4 regions of the Parabacteroides chongii genome follow, and region 2 is predicted to be linked to each of the others. Evidence: riboswitches for the same ligand, from Rfam matches in the RefSeq annotation. Region 2 holds a riboswitch; each other region holds the start of a gene.

Region 1 (5,456 bases), 1.9 Mb from region 2:
GAAAGAAATAAAAGTTCGCCTTGCGTCGATCCGGAATACGCAGAAGATCACTTCAGCCATGAAGATGGTGTCTTCTGCCAAGCTGCATCATACGCAGACGATTATCGAACATTTGCTGGTATACGAGAACAAGCTGAGCGCCATACTGAGCGGGACCTTGTCTGCCGAGAATGATTTGAATTCACCTTATACAGCAGTGCGTAAGGTGAAACAGGTCGCTATTGTCGCTTTTTCATCCAATACCGGATTATGCGGTATTTTCAACGCCAACGTATGGAAGGAGCTGTCTGCCCGCCTCCACCAATATGAGGCGGACGGTATCGCCGTACACATTTATCCGGTCGGAAAGAAAATAGCGGACGAGCTGCATAAAGCAGGTTACCAGACAGACGACAGCTTCCTGACAATCGGTGACAAACCGGCTTACGAAGATGCAGCACGGCTGGCTACGGCATTGATGGACTTATATACTACCGGGCAAGCAGACCGGGTAGAACTGCTTTACCATCATTTCAAGAATATGGCGGAGCAGGTGCTGACTGAAAAAACGTTCCTGCCGGTCACCTTACCGGAGACAGACCCGGCAAAGGAATCGCTGAATTATATCCTGGAACCGTCGGCAGAGCAACTACTGGCTTTGCTGTTGCCCAAAGTTCTCCACCTGCATATCTACACGACTTTGCTCGACACCGTCACGGCTGAACATGCCGCCCGCATGCTCGCCATGCAGACGGCCAACGACAATGCCAACGACCTGATCCAGGAACTGACATTGCAATACAATAAAACCCGCCAGCAGGCAATCACAAACGAATTGCTGGATATTATGGGCGGGAGTGGTCAATAATCTTCTACTTATAATGATCGAAGCCCCGGCGAATCACTTCGGCGGGGCTTCCGGCTTTAAAATTATTATTGAACAATTTTCTAACAACCAAATCTATTAAATTTAGCAGAAGAATAATATCATTAATTGGGCAGTCAGTACGCGCAGGAACATGGTAAACGGATAAACCGTCGCATATCCGACTGCAGGAGCGTCGTTGCCTGCCGTTGCATTCGCATAAGCCAACGCAGGAGGGTCGGTCGTACTACCGGCCAGTAATCCCATCAGCGTAAAATAATTCAGTTTGAAGAAATACCTGCCGGCAAAACCGATAATCAACAGCGGTAACATCGTTATAATAAAACCGTAACCGATCCAGGCAAATCCCCCTTTATTGACAATCGTATCCACGAATCCGTCTCCGGCACTCAATCCGACACAAGCAAGGAACATGGTTATACCGATCTCCCTCAGCATCAGGTTGGCACTTTGGGTTGTATAAGTAACCAACTTATAACGATATCCGAAGCGGCTCAACAGAATAGATACGACCAACGGACCACCCGCCAAACCGAGTTTGATCGGTTGTGGGATTCCCGGGACAGTGAATGGGATACTACCTAAAATAATACCCAAAGCGATGCCAATAAAAATAGGGATCAGGTTAGGCTCATTCAAACGCTTCATCGAATTACCCAATATCGTACTCACCTTATCGACAGCCAGTTCACTACCGACCACCGTTACGCGGTCGCCCACCTGCAATTGCAGTCCCTGAGTAGCCACCAATTCGACTCCGGCACGGTTTACACGCGTCACATTGATACCGTGCAAACGCCGTAACTGCAAATCACCCAAACGGGAACCGGTCAGCTCCGGTTTGGTAACCAGAATACGACGGCTCACAAAAGCACTTTCAGCAGGGATCCACTGTTTACGGTCCATTTCAATTTCGGGACCGACAAAAGTTTTTATAGTCTCTGCGTCATGCTCTGTTGTGATCACAAATATCTTATCATCCTCATCCAGAATCGTATTGCCGGTCACGATCTCGACTTTATTGCTCTTCTTCCGCCAAATACGGGATATCACATATTGCCGGTGTTCGAGAAAAGCGCCGAGTTCCATCACCTTCCGTCCGAAAAGTGCGGGATTCTTCACGACAAGCGATATGGGAGTCGCTTCACTGTTATGCACATCGTTCTCCGCTTCCAGTTGTTCTGTCTCTTTCTCAAAACTGATATGAAAAATGTAGCGGACAAACAACATGGAAAGGATAATACCGACAACCCCCAGCGGATAAGCGACAGCATATCCCAGTGCGATCGTTTCATTCGATGTACCCGTCATATCGGTAAAAGCCTGTTGGGCCGCACCTAAACCAGGTGTATTTGTTACCGCTCCCGACAAAATACCGACCATTGTCGGCATGGGAATATCCGTTATGAAATGAATGACCAAGGCCGTTACAACGCCGAGGAAAACAATTCCGCAAGCCAACCCGTTCAATGTCATCCCCCCCTTTTTGAACGAAGAGAAAAAACCGGGACCGACCTGCATACCGACAGAATAAACGAACAGGATCAACCCGAACTCCTTGAAGAAATGGATCACGGCTGGATTAATGGTAAAACCGAAATGTCCCAGTAAGATACCGACAAACAACACCAGGGTTATACCCAATGAGATACCGAATACCTTGATCTTGCCTAACTGGATTCCCACAGCGATCACCAGCGATAACAAAAGAATAGAATGCCCTATTCCCTCTCCCCACAGCAGTTCACTTATCCACTCCATAATTATTTATTTTTCAGATATGCAGATGAAATATCAAAAGCATAAAAATTATCCTTTACATGCTGAACACATGAAGGGCACAGGCAATCCTTATAATAGACCCTGATAAAAACCTGCTGGCATTGATCCAGACCGGTAAATACATGCTGATCTTCCGGCGAAAAGCCGTCACAACCTGATAACTTCGCGCCACAACGCGCACAAAGCTTCTCCATAAATGTTACCTCCTTAAACGATAAATATTCTTTTCGAACTACTTTTCTAACCCACGAGAAAAACAGCCTTTAATGAACGGCAGGTCTTCTGACTGACTCCCATCCTGAAGCCTTCCCGACAAACGTCAGTGGCATTAGTTGTTTTCAGAATGTTGAACGGAGCTCACAGCAGCGGGACTGTCCGGGATTTACACCCGATTCCCTTTTAATCCACATCATCCGACCAGACGATACGGAACCAATTCGACGGCAAAACTACAAAATAAAAAGATATAACAACTATTTAATCATAAGTTTTTTACAATAAAAAAATCCCTGCCAGCCTCACGGTCGACAGGGATTGCCATTCATAAATTCTAACAACAAAATCAAATCGTTATAATGGCATATTGCCATGTTTCTTCGGCGGATTGCTCAGGCTCTTGTTCTTTGCCATCTCCAGCGCCTGTATCAGTTTGAAGCGAGTCTGCCTCGGCATGATAATCTCATCGATAAATCCTTGTTCGGCTGCCCGGTAAGGATTGGAGAATTGCTCGGTATACTCTTTCATTGCCTGTTCTTTTTCTTCGCCGGTTGCTTTTCGGTACAGGATATTCACAGCACCTTCAGCTCCCATCACGGCGATTTCAGCCATCGGATAGGCCAGGTTTATATCGGCTCCGGTCGGTTTGCTCGACATCACGATATAAGCACCGCCATAGGCTTTCCGGGTAATCAGCGTGATCTTGGGAACGGTCGCTTCCGCATAAGCATACACGATCTTGGCACCGTGGCGGATAATACCGTCATGTTCCTGCTGGCAACCGGGCAAAAATCCCGGAACATCTTCAAATGTGATCAACGGGATGTTGAAACAATCGCAGAAACGGATAAAGCGTGCCGCCTTATCGGAAGCATCGATATCCAACACACCCGCCAGAAATGCCGGTTGATTGGCAACGATACCTACCGAACGTCCGCCCAAGCGGGCGAAACCGACTACGATATTCTTTGCAAAATGAGGCATTACCTCGAAGAAATAATGATTATCGACAACCGGTTCTATAATATCTTTGATATCGTAAGGCACATTCGGATCATCCGGGATCACCTGCTGCAAAGCTTCATCTTCACGCCGGACATCGTCGGAACAGGAAACGACCGGTGCATCCTCCATATTATTTGAAGGAAGGAAACTCAACAATTCACGAATACTCATTAATGTTTCCTCTTCCGTATCGCACATAAAATGGGTGACACCGCTTTTACTACTATGCGTATAGGCACCTCCCAGTTCTTCCTTCCCCACTTCCTCATGAGTAACCGCCTTGACTACATCCGGTCCGGTAATGAACATGTGGCTTTTATCCTTTACCATAAAGATAAAATCGGTCAATGCCGGAGAATAACAGGCCCCACCGGCACAAGGTCCCAGAATAGCCGAGATCTGAGGAACGACACCCGAGGCCATCGTATTCTGATAAAAAATAGAAGCATATCCGGCCAGGCTGTTCACACCTTCCTGGATACGGGCTCCTCCCGAATCGTTCAGGGCAATGACCGGTGAACCGCTTTTCAGTGCCAATTGCTGAACTTTCACTATTTTGGCAGCATTCGTCGCGCTCAACGTACCTCCGTAGGCTGTAAAGTCGTAGGCATAGACAAAGACTTGCCGTCCGTCTACTTTACCGTAGCCGGATACAATCCCGTCACCGGGGATTTTATTCTTATCCATGCCGAAATTCGTACAGCGGTGAACCACAAATTTATCCAATTCGTTGAACGTCCCTTTATCCAGCAACATATCGATCCGTTCGCGGGCTGTCATCCGGCCGGATTCATGCTGCTTTTCGATACGGGTAATACCACCTCCCTGCGAAGCTGTCTTATCCAGTTCTTCAAAGGTCTTATACAACTGTTCCTTTCCCATTTTATTCTTCTTTATCTGTTATTACGTCCAGCAACAGAAGAACCTGGTTGCTTGCTACCGAATCTCCTTCTTTGACCAATACCTCACGTACCGTACAGGCTGAACTTACCTTATAATTACTCTGCATCTTCATCGCCTCTATCACGACGACGATATCACCGGCTTCCAGACGGTCGCCTTTCTCCACCAACACTTTCACGACTTTTCCGGGCATAGGAGAAACGATCTTGTTATCCTGCCGCTCTTCGCTGCTCTTACGCATACGCAGATATTTCATCTGTGTATCGACAATATCGACGGCATAAGACAGGAAATGTGTATTCACCGTATAACTTTTGCCTCCTTCTCCCCGGATCAGTTCGGCATTATACGAATTACCGTTGTGCAAAATAGAGCAGGCACCGTTCTCGGCCATCATAATATCGACTTCATAAGGGACACCGTCTATCGTCAACTGCACCTTATTCCCTTCCTTGCTGACCAGCGATACATCCGCCACTCTTTTTCCTATATGTATTTCCATAATGAATAATTTTCTAATATGCTAATGAGCCAATTATTAAATGCGCAAGACGCCTTTCTGAAGACCGAACTCACGCCAGCGGCTGATAGGACGGTTATCCGACGCCAACCCCGACTTGTTTTCCTCCAGGTTGATCAGATAATCGATACAGGCAGCGATCATAGCCACATTCTCGGTTTCCGT
Region 2 (5,456 bases):
AAGCGGTCACGATAGCAGTCAATACACCGGCAGAGGTGATAACGAGTAGGCGTGCCCGTTTGATATTCAGTCCCAGGTTACGGGCATAACCGTCGCCGAGAAGCATCAGGTTTAATGTCTTTATTAATAGGAACGAAAGGGGGATCAGGATAGCCATAATCGCCACGAAAAGCATCATCTGATTACCGGAGACACGTGAGAAACTTCCCAGCCCCCAGATTACATAAGCACGGATATCTTCTTCCACACTAAAGAATTTCAACACACCTATCACAGCATTTGCCACATAGCCGATCATCACTCCGATAATCAATAGCGTCACATTCCCTTTTACCTTCTGCGAGACATAAACGATCAGTGCCATGACAGATAAGGAACCGACTATGGCCGCAATAGATAAGGCAATCTCCCCCATAAAGCCCAGCTTACTCAACGCCACGCCACCCAGGCTTCCGCTCAGTAAGACAACGAAGGCGACTCCCATACTTGCACCGGAGCTAATCCCCAACACAGAAGGTCCCGCCAAAGGGTTACGGAATACGGTTTGCATCTGAAGCCCGCTGATTGCCAATCCGGCTCCGGCAACCAAAGCCGTCAAAGCCTGCGGGAAACGTGATTTCCAAATAATATTCTGCCAGGTGACCGGTTCGTCACCATTGCCGCAGATGATATTCCAAACCGAATGGAAGGGAATGGATACCGATCCCAGCACCAGGTTCAGAAACAGCAGAACCACGATGGAGACAAAGATCAGAAACATCAGAAGAGAGTTTGAGTATTTCATTCTATTGTTATTTTAATCGTTCTTTTGCTCACGTCGCATGAGCGCTTCGGCTCATGTTGTATGAGCCGAGGCCCGCAGGTTGCATGAGCCGAGGCGCTCACGATGTGTGAGACGGGGCGCTCATGCTGCATGCATCGGTCGGCGCAGGCTGTCTGCGCAAAAAAACTATTTAAGCAAATCATAATAGGCAGGAGTATGGTTGGGTAACAGGCTCGGATGAAAGATATGCAGTAGGTCGGCCAGCAGCACTTCCGGCTCGGTCGGCATACTTTCGTAAAAAGGTTTCTCCCGCATATTACAGTAGATCACTCCTTTTTCCTTGAAGGCACGGAAGTCTGCATAACGGGGATCCTGATCTTTCAGTGATTTATAAGTATATGTTCCCGGATAGCTGTTTACGATACGCCAGTAATCGGCTTCATCCGCCTGGTTATAAACCGTCTCGAAGTCGAGTGTCACACCGCCGGAGCGATCGTCGTCTTTCAAAAAGTAATCAGCGCCGGCATCTTTGAAAAGCTGTGCAAGGAAGCTCTTCCCTCCTACCGCATACCAGTTACCACCATGTATTTCGCCACTGAACACGATAGGACGTCTCTGCACTTTACCTTCGGCAGTCAGCTCTTTCAGTTCGTTGTAGCGGTTTTCTATAGCTGAGAATTTATCATTGGCTTCCTGCTCCATCCCAAGTAACAGACCGACAAACTTAATCCATTCAGCCTGTCCCAGCGGTGTCATTTCTTTATATCCCAGATGAGGAATCAGAGGGATACCGACATCTTTCATCGTCTCGTATCCGCCACGTTTAAAGGGAGAGATCAGGATCAGGTCGGGATTGATACTCATAATCACCTCATTATCGAAATTACCTTCGATCCCGATCTTCGCTGTCTTTCCTTCCTTCAACTGTTCATTGATAGTCTTATTAAACAGATGGCGCGTACTCGTGATACCGACCACCTTATCCTCCGCTCCCAACTTAATGAAATTGGAGAGCTGCAGGGAGGTCATACAAATGGCACTGCGCACAGGTGTTTCGATCACCGTATAATCAGCAGGAAGACCTTCCGGCTTCGTCCCGCGGGGAACCAATGCATACAGGAAATGCGTGCTTTCTTCATTCTGCGGGTCATGTATATCTACCAGGACATAACCGTCGGCATAGGTCAACTGAAAACCTTCGGCATATTCAGGTTTAACCTGGACCATCCTATCCGTCGTAATCGTTTGTTGCGACGATGCATTCTCTTTCTCCTGCTGATTTCCTTTCGATGCGCACGATGTAGCCATTAACGCTAACAGGCAGCCACCGACTAAATACTTATTCATATTCTATTTGTTTTTATCCGACACAAACCGTCCAAACCCACGAGGACAATCGTTATGCAAAAAAATGGCAGGTCTTCTGACTTACTTCCATCCCGAATGCCTTCCCGATCGCAAAGACCAGTGGCAAAAGGTATTATCAGGATGTTTATAAAGCTTCACAGCAGCGTGGACTGTCCGGGATTTACACCCGGTTCCCTTTTAATCTGTCTCCATGGACAGGAGTTTTACAGAACCGATTTCGAGCGCAAAAGTAATAAGAAGTTTGCAACTTTACACTATTTTCAGCACATTTGCATCCCAAATAAAAGAACAAGAATAAAATGACTTATCCGATCAGTTTTGTATCATTAGGTCCCGGCGAACCGGAACTTATCACGGTGAAAGGTCTCCGCCAACTCCAGAAAGCAGATATTATCTACTGTCCCGCCACCCGCAACAGACAACGCGAGAGCATTTCACGTGCCGCTGATATCGTACGCGCCCTGGAGATAAATGAAACGGCTATCCACTGCTTTATACTCCCCATGAGCAAAGACCGTACGGAGGCCTGGAAAGTCTACGATACCCTCTACAACGAAGCTGCAACCCAATATGTGGAAGGCAAACAGATCGTTATCGTTGCCGAAGGCGATGCCGGATTTTATTCGTCCATACAATACCTATACGATAAATTTACAGGTGCAGGGATTGCCGTACAACGCATTGCCGGTATTCCGGCTTTCATTGCTGCCGGAGCTTTGGCAGGCTTGCATATCGTCAAACAGGAAGAGCAAATCGTTGTCATTCCCGGTACACCTTCTGCCGCAGAACTGAGCGAAAAGATAAACGCCGGATATGTTATCGTCATCATGAAACTGTCACAATGCGTAGATGCCGTACACGAATGTATCCGCAAGCATCCGCAGACACAGTTCCATTACTTTGAAAATGTGGGGACAGAGAAAGAATATTACACGTCCGACAGAAAAGTCATAGCTGATAAAGTGTACCCCTATTTCTCACTGATGATCATACAATAATCCCCTCCATAATCCGGAGGCTTGACAGCATCCGGAAATGAAGGGGATATTCACAGATACGATCTATTCCGATATTGTTTTGCAAAAACTAGGCAGATTCTATAATACCGCTCAGGCGGTTCATATGATAGCGAAGCGACTGAACCGACTCCCAGTTCTGGTGTCCCGACTTGCACAACTCCCGTGCACTTACCAACACCCCTGAAATATGACAGCTGATCTCCTCTATCTTTTTATTCGTTTCAGTATAAAGAGACTCCACTTCTTCCGGTGAATAGATGGAAGCCGACTGCGCCAGCGATTCAAGCAGATTCATCTGATAAATTCCAGCCTTTGGGATCAAGTTACAGACGGCATAGTGATGAAGATCCTGAATTTCTTTCTGTTTGGTGGTATCCCAACCAACATTACTTGTACTTACCGAAGGACTCATCTTCGAAAACATACGGATCCCCAAACAATCTGCAATTGTTCTTAACCATGATCCTGTTTCTGCTTCTCTTGCGGCTACCCCTGCCATACTAAATCTCATTGTTGTCATAATCAAATCTCCTTAATTACATAAACCGAAGTTTTTAAAATTGTTATACACTTTCTTTTTATCACCATAAACTTGCTGTCAGCTTCATTTTGTTATCGTGACAATGCAAAATTAGACAAATTATCATATACAGCAATCTTTAATCCATATTTTAAAATACTTTAAGACAGAAGCTGTCTAAATGCGCCGATATTGTCAACTGAAGATTACAAATAACACGAAAAACGCGAACTTTACTTACCAAACAGTCATTTTTACTCTATTTTTAGTAACTTTTATCAATATAACACAAATAACACGTAGTTATCCAGCTTCACAACCTTTCATACTATCATTTTGTTATTTAATTAAAAATAATATACTTTTGTTGCCTCTTAAACTTACATAAGCACATGAAATCGGATATAGAAATTGCAAGAGAAGTCTCCCTTCGTAAAATAAAGGAAGTAGCCACAGGTTTGGGTATTCCGCGCGAAGAAGTACAAAACTATGGTCGGTATATCGCCAAAGTGCCCCTTCATCTGATCGATGAAGAGAAAATCAAAGAACATAACCTGATCCTGGTAACGGCCATTACGCCTACCAAAGCTGGTATTGGTAAAACAACCGTATCTATCGGCCTGGCCCTGGGACTGAACAAGATCGGAAAAAAAGCAGTTGCCGCCCTGCGTGAACCCTCACTGGGTCCATGCTTCGGTATGAAAGGTGGAGCAGCCGGCGGCGGATACGCACAGGTCCTGCCGATGGAGAACATCAACTTGCATTTCACCGGCGATTTCCACGCCGTTACTTCCGCTCATAATATGATCACAGCGTTGCTGGACAATTATATCTATCAGACCCGCCATACCTGCGAAGGTCTGAAAGAGATCAAATGGAAACGTGTACTCGATGTAAACGACCGTAGCCTGCGTAACATCGTATCCGGTCTGGGCGGCTCAGCCAACGGCGTGCCTACAGAAACCGGATTCGACATCACTCCTGCTTCCGAAATGATGGCAATCCTTTGCCTGGCTACCGATTTGGAAGACTTGAAGCGCCGCATCGGTAATATCCTGCTGGGATATACCTACGACGACCAACCGTTCACAGTCAACGACTTGGGTGTAGCAGGAGCAATCACCGTATTGCTGAAAGACGCCCTGCTGCCCAACCTCGTACAGACAACGGAAAATACTCCTGCATTCGTACACGGCGGTCCGTTCGCCAACATTGCCCACGGCTGTAACTCGATCATCGCCACAAAGATGGCACTTACTTACGGCGACTATGTCATCACAGAAGCCGGTTTCGGTGCCGACCTGGGTGCAGAAAAGTTCTTCGATATCAAATGCCGTAAAGCCGGACTGAAACCGAAACTGACCGTTATCGTCGCTACGGCACAAAGCTTGAAACTACATGGCGGCGTTCCGGAATCACAGATCAAGGAACAGAACATCGAAGGTCTGCGCAACGGATTTGCCAACCTCGACAAACACGTAGCTAACATGAAACGTTTCGGTCAGGAAGTAATCGTTACTTTCAACCGTTACGCAACCGATACGGACGAAGAAATCGCCCTGGTTGCCGAGCATTGTAAAGAGTTGGGTGTCGGTTTTGCCATGAACAGTGTATTCGCAGAAGGCGGAGAAGGTGGCGTGGAACTGGCTAAACTGGTAGTAGATACAATCGAAAACAAGCCGTCAGGCCCGCTGAAACTCATTTACGAAGATACAGATAACGTACGTGATAAAATCCGGAAAGTATCTGAAGAAATCTATGGCGCAGCATCAGTTACTTATACGAC
Region 3 (5,456 bases), 2.2 Mb from region 2:
AGATGAGGAAGGAGATTGAAACCGGATTGCTGCCTGCATTAAAAGATCTCATACCTTCCGTCGTCTGTTTTTACGGGGCGGGCTGTGCTTTCCCTGAAAAGAATGACATGATCCGGCGGTCTGTCAACCGGTATTTGTCTGTTCCTGTAGAGGTTGGGAGCGATCTCCTGGCTGCAGCCCGTGCCTTGTGTGGCGACAAGCCGGGGATAGCTTGTATCCTGGGTACCGGTTCGAACTCCTGCTATTACGATGGTAAAGAGATTGTAAAGAACGTTTCTCCCCTCGGATTTATTCTGGGCGATGAGGGAAGCGGTGCCGTATTGGGCAAACTATTGATCGGGGATGTATTGAAAGACCAGCTGCCTCCGGCTCTTAAAGACCTGTTTCTTTCACAATATGGGCTGACCCCAGCATCAATTATGGATAGGGTTTACCGGCAACCTTTTCCAAACCGTTTTCTGGCAGGTTTTTCTCCTTTTATACGGGAGCATTTGGATGAACCTGCCATTTGGGAATTGGTCACCCGTAGCTTTCTGGCATTTTTTACCCGTAACGTGAAGCAGTATAATTGTTTTGAATTACCTGTCCACCTGGTCGGTTCAGTTGCCTGGTATTATCAAGATATACTGAAAGATATTGCTTTTGACCTGGGGATACGTATCGGAACGGTTGCACAAAGTCCGATGGAGGGATTGATCGCGTATCATGGGAAGTAAACTTACATTTCGTTTTATGACCGGAAAAACTATTTATTATGTCATTTACTAAAATAACAGAACAAGATTCATTATATAATGACCTGGAAGATAAATCTGTCCGGGAGTTGCTGGAAGATATAAATACAGAAGACCAAAAGGTCGCACTAGCTGTGCAAAAAACAATTCCTCAGATAGAAAAACTGGTAGATCAGATTGTTCCCCGGATGAAACAGGGAGGGCGTATCTTTTATCTGGGTGCCGGAACAAGTGGCCGGCTGGGAGTGCTCGATGCTTCAGAAATACCTCCTACTTTCGGAATGCCCTCCACTTTGGTGATCGGTCTGATTGCCGGTGGCGATACAGCTCTTCGCAATCCGGTAGAGAATGCGGAAGATGATATGGATCGTGGTTGGGAGGAACTGCAGGAGCATCAGGTCACAACCAAAGATACAGTGATCGGTATTGCTGCATCCGGTACGACTCCTTATGTGATCGGAGCTTTGCGTAAAGCCCGTGAGAGGGGGATACTGACAGCCTCTATCTCCAGTAATCCGGATTCACCCATGGCTGCTGAGGCTGATGTGGCGATCGAAATGATTGTTGGTCCGGAATTTGTAACCGGCAGTTCGCGTATGAAGTCCGGTACAGGGCAAAAGATGATTCTGAATATGATTTCAACATCTGTGATGATCCGTTTGGGGCGTGTAAAAGGCAACCGGATGGTCAATATGCAATTGACTAATCAGAAACTGGTCGACCGCGGAACACGGATGGTGGCAGAGGAGTTGGGACTGAGTTATGGCCAGTCGCAGCGGCTCCTTCTGATGTATGGATCGGTAAAAGAGGCGGTGGATGCTTATCGAAAGGCTTCCATATAAAGTAGAGCTTTGAACAAACCCTACACAGACAAAAACTACTTATTAAGTAACCCCCTTGGCTACTTAGTAAGCAGAGGTTTGTTTACTTATTAAGCAGATGAAGGTTTACTTACTAAGTAGTTTTCTGTTTTCTTGATAATAAAGAAACGAACAAAGAAAGGTGAATAGAGTCTTGTCCTGATTTTGCGTGATTACTTTTCGGTAAGATACGAATTAGACATCTTTTTGGCCAAGCCCAAAGCCTTTTTCCGGAGTTTTAATGATAACTAAAAGATAGCCAACATCATATTTGGTAATCTCTTTTGTTTCACGTAAATTTGTGATAAAAGAAACAGGATTATGGAAATGCAACGACGACTTTATCCGATAGGGGTACAGACTTTCTCGAAGCTTCGAGAGGGGAATTATGTGTATATTGATAAGACTGAATATGTTTATCGCATGACACATTCAGCTTCGAATTATATGTTTTTGAGCCGTCCACGCCGATTCGGTAAGTCGCTGCTAACTTCAACGCTCCATGCCTATTTCGAGGGACGCAAGGAGTTGTTTGAAGGGTTGGCTATGGAAGGGCTGGAGAAAGAATGGATAACCTATCCGGTACTCCACTTTGATGTCAGCATGGCGAAGCATGTGGATGAAGCCCGTTTGAATCGGATGTTGGATTTTCTCTTGTCGGGATATGAGGATCGGTATGATTGCCATATAGAGGAGAAAGATGTTAATATCCGGCTGGCGAATTTGATACAATGTGCTTACAAGCGGACAGGGCGGCAAGTGGTGGTGTTGATTGATGAATATGATGCGCCGCTTCTCGATGTGATGCATGAAGAAAAAAACTTGCCTGTGTTACGAAACGTGATGCGTAATTTCTATAGTCCACTGAAGGCTTGCGATCCTTATCTGCGCTATGTCTTCCTTACCGGTATTACGAAGTTTTCTCAATTGAGCATATTCAGTGAACTGAATAATATAAAGAATATCAGCATGGACGATTCCTATTCCGCCATTTGCGGTATCACGGAAGAGGAGATGTTGACGCAAATGAATCTTGATTTGGAATTGCTTGCGAAGAAGATGCAGATTACCTGTCCGAAACTTGTTGCACGTTTGAGGGAGAATTATGACGGCTATCATTTTACTTACCCCTCGCCTGACATCTATAATCCTTTCAGCTTGCTGAATGCTTTTGCGGACGGTAAAATCGGTTCTTATTGGTTCGGCAGTGGTACACCTACCTATTTGATCGAGATGCTGAACAAATACCATGTAAAGCCTCAGCAGATCGGAGGTCGGAAAGTTATTTCCGAATCGTTCGATGCGCCGACGGAACGGATGACGGACATCACCCCGCTACTCTACCAAAGCGGTTATATCACGATAAAAGATTACTCCGAACTGACGGAACTTTATACGCTCGACATTCCCAATAAGGAGGTACGTATGGGGCTGATGAAAAGTTTGTTGCCCGGTTATCTTCACCAACATACCGCCGATGGTCTTACAACGGTTGCGCTTCTTTTCGAGGCGATAGCCGGAGAGCGGATGGACGATGCCCTTTGTTTATTGCAGACTTTCCTTTCCACGATCCCAAAATGCGATAATACCGATTACGAGGGGCATTACCAGTCTTTGCTATATACCATATTCAGTTTGCTTGGTATGTATGTGGATGTGGAAGTACGTACCCCCCGTGGTCGTGTGGATATGGTGATGCGGACGAAAACGACACTTTATGTCGTGGAGCTAAAACTCGATAAAACGGCGGATGCAGCCATGAACCAGATAGATTTGCGGAATTATCCCGAACGTTTTGCTTTGTGCGGGTTGCCCGTCGTGAAAGTTGCCATCGGTTTCGACCGGGAGCGACATACTATCAGCGATTGGCAGATAAGGTTCTAATCACTCCAACAAGAAAATAAAGATTTTGTACAAATCTAGTAAAAATGTATTATATTTGCGACATGCATTGTTCCGGACCTGTATCCGCAGGAAAGGATTAAAAGGGAATCGGGTGAAAATCCCGGACAGTCCCGCTGCTGTAAGCTTCATAACGGATTGGGCAACACTAGTGCCACTGACGGAGAAGTTGACAGATAACAGTGGACAGTGGACAGTTTAACTGTCAATTGTCAACTATCAACTGTCAACTGAAAAGTTGGGAAGGCGCTCAAACCGGAAGTAAGTCAGAAGACCTGCAAGGCATACTATTTCGACGGCTTCGAGGAAAGGCCGGAAGAGAACAGGAGACAGATTGTCGTCTCCACTATTCTTACTCCCGTTTCCCGTCTGGCTGTCTGAACATTTTTGTTTTTAATTATTTTGCCATAATAATTAGGAAAAGAGGCATGGATCGGTTTGCGGGATGAGCTCCGTAACCGGTGCATGCTTTCCTTTTTAATGAATGAACAGGATGACAGTAATACTTGTTTATTATAGGAAAAGTGCGTTTATTTGCAAACATAATTAATTAACAACAGGCAATATGAAGAAGGTTACAGGTTTAGTTTTGGTTATTTTGATGGTATTCATAGCCGTACCGGCAAAATCCCAGTTGAAGTTTGGGGTAAAAGGTGGTTTGAACATATCATCCGTTCATATGAATTCCGATATCCTGAAAGCGGATAATGTGACAGGATTCCAGATCGGTCCGATGATCGAGACTACTATTCCGTTGATAGGCATAGGCTTGGATGCGGCCATTCTCTATTCACAGAAAGGAGTCGACATGAAAACGGAGGGAACAGTTACCTCGACAAGTATGAAAACAGATTATTTGGATATCCCCGTCAATTTGAAGTGGAAGTTCGGTATTCCTTTGGTAAAAGCCTATCTTTCTGCAGGTCCGTATGTAGGTTTCCGTGTAGGAGGAGATAAAATTTGGAATGTTTTGGGTGAACAGATTAAAGCGAAAAACTTTAGCGCAGGCCTTAACTTCGGTGTAGGAGCGGAACTGATCAGCCATTTGCAGGTCGGCATCAATTATGGCTTGGGACTGACTGATAATTACAGCTCGGATAAGTTCGATATGAAGGCGAAGAATCGCGGCTGGTCCATTACTGCAGCGGTTTTGTTCTGATAACAGAAAGAAGATATGGAGGGCCGGGCTTTAACAGTCCGGCCTTTTTTGTTACTTTTGACCTCGTAAATGAAATATGCAGATGTCATACTACCCTTGCCGCTGGAAAATAGTTATACCTATAGTATCCCTGCGGATTTGGAGGCTGCCGTAACTCCCGGTTGCCGCGTCATTGTTCATTTCGGTAAGAAACGTTATTACACGGCTATTGTAATGGAGGTGCATGAGCGTAAACCGAATACGGACTTTGAAACGAAAGATATCTATGCCTTGCTGGATGCCAGTCCGGTATTGCGCAGGCCGCAGCTCCGTTTCTGGAGATGGATTGCCTCTTACTATATGTGTAAATTAGGGGATGTCTATAAGGCGGCTTTACCTTCCGGACTGAAGCTGGAAAGTGAGACAGCGGTGACTTATAATGCCGATTTTGTGGCTGACGGTCCTTTGCGTCCCAACGAGCAGGCTGTATTGGATGCCTTCAAAGGCGTACTCAAACTGACCGTATCCGAACTGGAGAAAAGAACCGGTTTGCGTAATGTCGTGCCGATTGTGGCTTCCTTGATGGCGCGCGGCGCTGTCGAGGTCAGCGAAGAGATGAAACGCGGATTTGTGCCGAAGATGCAGACATTTATCCGGCTGTCGCAGGAATATGCCAGCGAGGAACGTTTGCAAGAGGTTTTTGCTGATTTTAAGCGGGCAAAGAAACAGGAACTTTTGCTGGTCTGTTTCTTGGATTTGAGTCATGCCTTAAATCCGTCGTTGAGTAAGGAAGTTTCAAGAAAGGAGCTGCTGGAACACAGT
Region 4 (5,456 bases), 1.9 Mb from region 2:
CGGAATATATCTTTATAAGAAGCTCGTAAACGGAAATTATATTCAGGCATAACCCTCCATGATAAACTGACTGCCGGTGATAATCGTTTACGGTCAGACGGCTTGTCGCCTCTTTCTACTTTCTCGGTTATATAAGTTCCCAATAAACTGGCTGTAGCAGTCAATCTTGTATCTTTATATTGGGCGGCCAAAGCCGTTAAAGAAGTATATCTTTTTGGGAAAGGACATTCCGGAATGGTATTATCCAATGTATTGATGAAATAATCTTCAGCCAAAGAAAACGAAAGATGATCTGTCAGCGAATATAAACCGGATACGGAAAGATAATATTCCTTTTGTGTATACCGGTCATCCTGTCTTCCCGACTCATACTTATTATCAACATCCAAATGGCGCATCCAGGAGTAATTATATTTGGCCTGTGCCTGCAAAGCGAACTTTTCAGTTATACGATTCTCATAACGAGCTTGTGCAAAGGCATTCCGATCCCACAAGCGTTCACCTGAATAATCATTGTAGAGAATTACAGACCCTGGCAGTCCTCTGTGGGAATCAAAATAATATCCTTTCATCGACAGCGTACCGGCTTTTCCCAAATCACCTGCAAAATTAAGTTCTGTACGCCAGGATTCGATATCACTGTTATTTCTTTTCTTCTTTTCTACCAAGTCACCGTTCACTAAGGTAAACGGATAATTACCATCAGCCCGCAAATAATCGCCATGCCAGGAGGCATACCATTTTTTACCGAACTTCTGCTCATAACGTAAATAAGGATTCACGAGACCGAATGACCCCGCTTTCAATTGAGCTTTCAAATGGAAAGGAGAAGATGTAAAGTCCGGAGAACTAGTCTTCACACTCAACGCCCCCGCCGATGCATACATCCGGGCTGTCTGGAAAATATCGTCGGTCTGTCCGATCGAAAGTGAAACCATTTCTACATTATCCAGTGAGAAGCGGCTGATATCGACCTGTCCGCTCTGGGCATCCGTTATCGTCACGCCATCATAGCTGACGGCTGTATGTTGTGCACCCAGGCTGCGCACAGAAACAGTCTTCAGTCCTCCTATCCCACCGTAATCCTTTACGGTAGCACCGGAGAAACGTTTTACCGCTTCCGACAAGTCCTGTATCCCCAACCGTTCGATGCCGGCACGATCCATCACCTGCAAAGGAGCCGCTTCGCGGGTAGTGGACGGACGCGCCTTCTCCACCACTTCGACACCTTTCAGCTGGTGATAAGCAGTCGTATCAATTGTCTGTGCATACACAGCAGGCACACACAGAAGTATACCAAACAGGCATACAATCATTTTAACATATAATGTTCGCATATCTTCAGGTCTATCAATACCTTACCCGAGGTATCGCATCAACAGAATGATGGCAGGTTTTCTGGCTCGTTCTCCCATGATCGGCCGCCTTCCCAACTTTGCAGTCAGTGGCAACAAGATTTGCCGGGGTTACAGAACTTACAGCTACGGGTACAGTTCCGGATTCGCACCGGATTCCCTTTTACTAACGGATAGTGGAAACTAAGCCGTTACACCATAATTCGATGGCAAAAGTACTAAATATATCGGAAATCCCTATTATCCGACCTGCCACTTTTCTATAATTGTGGGTCTGGGCACTAATCAATATCCGCCTTCTTTTCTGACTGATTATCGAAATGTTTATCGTACTTTTACATTAAACATCTGATTTACCTGTAAATAATAAAAATTCGAGTAGTTCGTCAGGAAGGTAATAGAAAGGTTAATCGATACATTGATTTTTACTACCTTGCCATGATCATTTCGGTCGGTTACAGGGTTTCTTGCAAAAGAGGTGTACAGTTCAGGCAATGGGCAATAAAATAATAATAGAGATTAAACAAATATATGTAATTATTCTTTACGGAAGATATTTAATCTGGATTATTTTTTTACATGACACGCTACGCTTCAACTATGGTCACCCACCCTCCCTACCCTCTGTCTACTGTTAACTGCTCTGTCAGTAGCAACAATATTTACCGAATCTATAGAACTGCATTGATTTTTTACTCTGTAAGCAGCGCTGGAACTCCATCCATCATCTTGAATTTCGGGATATTCAAAGGGACTTCAAATTCACCAGCATATTTTTCGTAAAGAGATTTTGCAACAACAACCGGGTCTTCAGCACTTATATGAGCAGGAAAAACAGTTGTCTCCCTCGTCCAATCTTCTTGTAACCGTAAGAGATCATCCGTATAATGACGACTATCCCATTTCGTACCGTCAGCTAATGATTTGTCTATCGAGTTATAAAAATGTCTCCATCTACGCCCGTAATAATCACGCATCATTCCTGACCATTGTTTAGCTGCATAATCATTAAGTTCACCATCAAATGCCCAAACTGAAATAATTTTACGGGCATTCCATTCATATTGTTTTTTCTCATCTTGTGTGTGTCCCCAGCGTTTTGCTCTTTCAAGCCATGCCCCCAACAAAAACTCTGAATTAGTAGCCAATTGCCGATCGATATCGTTTATTAATTCATCCATCTTTTCATAAGCAGCTTTCAAAGCATCTCGATCTTTATTTAGATAGGCTGTAATAAGTTTTCCATAATAAAGAGGCGCTAATAAACCTAATGCATGCCGTGTCACGTTCACAATATCGAATTGATAAGTTTTCTCTTTACCTACTTCATCTGAGATATCTAAAAAAGATTTCCAAATCAATGCGAAAGTCTTATCAGGTTTTGCAGCCTTATAAGTAAATGACGGTTGGGCCTGTAGGATATTTCCATGATTCTGATTCTGCTGATAAACTGTTTGATGTAATTTACCCCAAACTTCCCGAGCTTTAAGAAAGTCTTTCCCATAACGCCGTTTAACAAATCCACTAAGCCACTCCGTGATATCAGGAATGGAAGTACGCCAAATCATATCCGATTGAAACTCGTCAATAACAGGATTATAGCAAAGACCTTCCATAGCATATCCAATTCCAGCCATATTACCCGAAGCTTTCCCTCGCTGTTCAAGGGCTTTACGCAGATCCGCGGCCATAATGTCAAGCCCTCCATGTAAACTAACCTGTCCTCCGAAATTCTGGATAATACACCAAATCCACGGTTGACCGAAAAAGGCATTTTCAAATTTAGGCCAGCCCGGCGTCACATCGCAATATAAGTCAAGAATCAGTAATTTACCCTGTGGAACACTCCGGAAGAACGCCTCGGCTTGCGATGCTTGCCAAAACTCCGTATTAAAATGAACGAAAGGCCAACTTTGCAACATCCAAACAGCTTCGGAATCGACAGACTGCATAGATTGATAGATAGATGATCCCATTTTGCGTATAAATTCGGGATCATTATTCTCGGGCGGCATTTCAATAAATGGATCCGAAGCATAAAGATGATTAGTTCCGAAAAGTTTCGTTTGCTCTTCGAGAAATATTTTTCCAATTTCAATAAAATACGGATCAGCAGGATCAACAAAATAAGTCGGTTCAAAATTAACCCATGGAGATAGTTTGACCAGCTTAGCATTTTTATCAACGTCTTTCAATTTACGCGGGACGTGTCCACTAAATCCCTGTAAAACGGGGGTCATTCCAAGTTCACGTTCCCGTTTGAGAATTTTCTTTTGAAGTTCAATATGATCATCGATCCACGAATTAGGAAGCGGTCCTGCCCAGCGGTCGAGACACCCCATCCAACCAAATGGCAAATAACCGGGTCCAACATAGAAATCCTGCATCTGTTCCTCTGATAAACCTAGACGTTTTCCAACATTCCGCCAAATACCTTCCTGACCAGTCACCGCTAAAGGAACATTAATACCGTAAAGAGCCATCAGATCAATCATCCATTCCCAATCGTTCCAATCCCACCATGCCAATGTATAAGCAAATGTGCAATAATTAAAATAATAACGGTATTGATACAGAGATACAATCCTTACGACTTCTGCTATTTGGGGTAACAGATCTGGTATGTTCAGTTGTCGATCACGAAAAGTGATCTGACAATGACAGTAATGTTTCAAATACCAGTTTAGTCCCGAAGCCATCGAAACGCCGTTGTTGCCACGAATCACGAGGATTTCATCATCACTTTGCAGTTCGAAAACATCTAAATCATTATCAGAAGGAATTTCTTCAAACCGAACTTTGTCTACAAGTTCTGGAACAACTCTTTTCAGAAGATTATCCGCTGCCACGACAGAATCACTTGTATGCAGACTATGCCCGGACACACAACTACTAGTCGTAAACATTGTAAAACTCGAAAAAGCACTAAGAGCTCCAATACATGTAATGCTTTTTGTCAAAAAATCCCGTCGAGAAAGATGATAACCATCATAATAAAGTCTATTTTTCGTTTTGGTTATTATTTTTTTCTTTTCCATATATGAAATATTATGGTTGTTCAATAATCTTATAAATATCAAACAGGAACTGTGGCAAAAGTACATTCTTTTATGGCGGAATCGACCCACCATTTCACCCCGAATATTGTATATCAACGTTGTACACAAGTACAAGAGAACAGAATGATCACTTTTGACACAGCTTCCTTTTATAAAAACTAAAAGATCTCTACTTTTTAGTTTCCATCATTGGTGGCACCATTTTCCCATCCTGGATTCTGACCGAGATTCGGATTTAGATTTAATGCTGCTCTAGGAATAGGATATAAATATTGCTTTGATCCCCAAACTTTAAGATGATCTTCATTGGTACGCCATGCCAAATAGTATCCTACGCCATCACCTGCAGGATGAACCTGTAACAAAGGTGAATCAGGATTTGTACTTACCGCAACTTTATATACATTCGGATTATTGCATAAAGCATCTGCCTTTGCCAGCTCAGCCTCGTCTGTATAATAGATCACATCATGAGTTCCATCATGATCTATGTCTAACGGCAGGTTAATAAAAGGAATATACATACCCGTCCAACTCATTTTAAATAAATTTCCACATTTCCAACGACGAACATCATCAAAACGGACCCCCTCAAATGATAGTTCAATTCCACGCTCACGGCGTATTTCCAAAATCACCGGATCAGAAATATTTGGATAATAAGTATTTTTCAAATAATTATCCACTACAGTCGGTTTGCTCGTAAGACCTCCCGTAATACCTGCACGTTCCCGTAAAGCACCTATCGTTTTACTCCAGTCATCATTCGTAAATGTCCCTAATTCAGCTTTTGCCTCGGCATAATTAAGCAACACTTCTCCATAACGTATCACCTGTAAGGCATGAGTACTTAACTGAGCTGCATCAGGAGCCGTCGCATCAACACAAAGTTTATACATCTGATAACCTAACCGACCGATACCATTCAATAATGGTAACGCAAGATTTCCTTCACGCTTATATCCCGGATAACGAAGTGTAGCACTCAATCGTTCATCACGATTTTGAAATTCCTCGTAAAAATCCTCATATTGCCACCCCG

Evidence for each region. Region 2 has a riboswitch for cobalamin ahead of P3L47_RS15335 (ABC transporter substrate-binding protein). Riboswitches for the same ligand answer to the same signal wherever they lie in the genome.
Region 1: linked by a shared signal. The riboswitch ahead of P3L47_RS08240 (putative transporter) and the one ahead of P3L47_RS15335 (ABC transporter substrate-binding protein) in region 2 are both predicted to bind cobalamin.
Region 3: linked by a shared signal. The riboswitch ahead of P3L47_RS01425 (porin family protein) and the one ahead of P3L47_RS15335 (ABC transporter substrate-binding protein) in region 2 are both predicted to bind cobalamin.
Region 4: linked by a shared signal. The riboswitch ahead of P3L47_RS08330 (TonB-dependent receptor plug domain-containing protein) and the one ahead of P3L47_RS15335 (ABC transporter substrate-binding protein) in region 2 are both predicted to bind cobalamin.

What each region holds. Positions count from the first base shown of each region.
Region 1 is NZ_CP120849.1:2,196,521-2,201,976, reverse strand. It holds gene P3L47_RS08245 (F0F1 ATP synthase subunit gamma) at 1-847, shown strand, start outside; gene P3L47_RS08240 (putative transporter) at 950-2,626, opposite strand; cobalamin riboswitch at 2,903-3,099, opposite strand; gene P3L47_RS08235 (acyl-CoA carboxylase subunit beta) at 3,218-4,750, opposite strand; gene P3L47_RS08230 (acyl-CoA carboxylase biotin carboxyl carrier protein subunit) at 4,752-5,273, opposite strand; gene accC (acetyl-CoA carboxylase biotin carboxylase subunit) at 5,310-5,456, opposite strand, start outside.
Region 2 is NZ_CP120849.1:4,107,373-4,112,828, reverse strand. It holds gene P3L47_RS15340 (iron ABC transporter permease) at 1-784, opposite strand, end outside; gene P3L47_RS15335 (ABC transporter substrate-binding protein) at 950-2,110, opposite strand; cobalamin riboswitch at 2,160-2,362, opposite strand; gene cobI (precorrin-2 C(20)-methyltransferase) at 2,431-3,129, shown strand; gene P3L47_RS15325 (hypothetical protein) at 3,218-3,670, opposite strand; gene P3L47_RS15320 (formate--tetrahydrofolate ligase) at 4,063-5,456, shown strand, end outside.
Region 3 is NZ_CP120849.1:314,328-319,783, reverse strand. It holds gene P3L47_RS01440 (ATPase) at 1-716, shown strand, start outside; gene murQ (N-acetylmuramic acid 6-phosphate etherase) at 755-1,576, shown strand; gene P3L47_RS01430 (ATP-binding protein) at 1,916-3,478, shown strand; cobalamin riboswitch at 3,529-3,793, shown strand; gene P3L47_RS01425 (porin family protein) at 4,062-4,655, shown strand; gene priA (replication restart helicase PriA) at 4,725-5,456, shown strand, end outside.
Region 4 is NZ_CP120849.1:2,218,697-2,224,152, reverse strand. It holds gene P3L47_RS08330 (TonB-dependent receptor plug domain-containing protein) at 1-1,337, opposite strand, end outside; cobalamin riboswitch at 1,372-1,571, opposite strand; partial or broken gene rhuM (RhuM family protein) at 1,725-1,856, shown strand; gene P3L47_RS08320 (alpha-N-acetylglucosaminidase) at 2,048-4,393, opposite strand; gene P3L47_RS08315 (RagB/SusD family nutrient uptake outer membrane protein) at 4,591-5,456, opposite strand, start outside.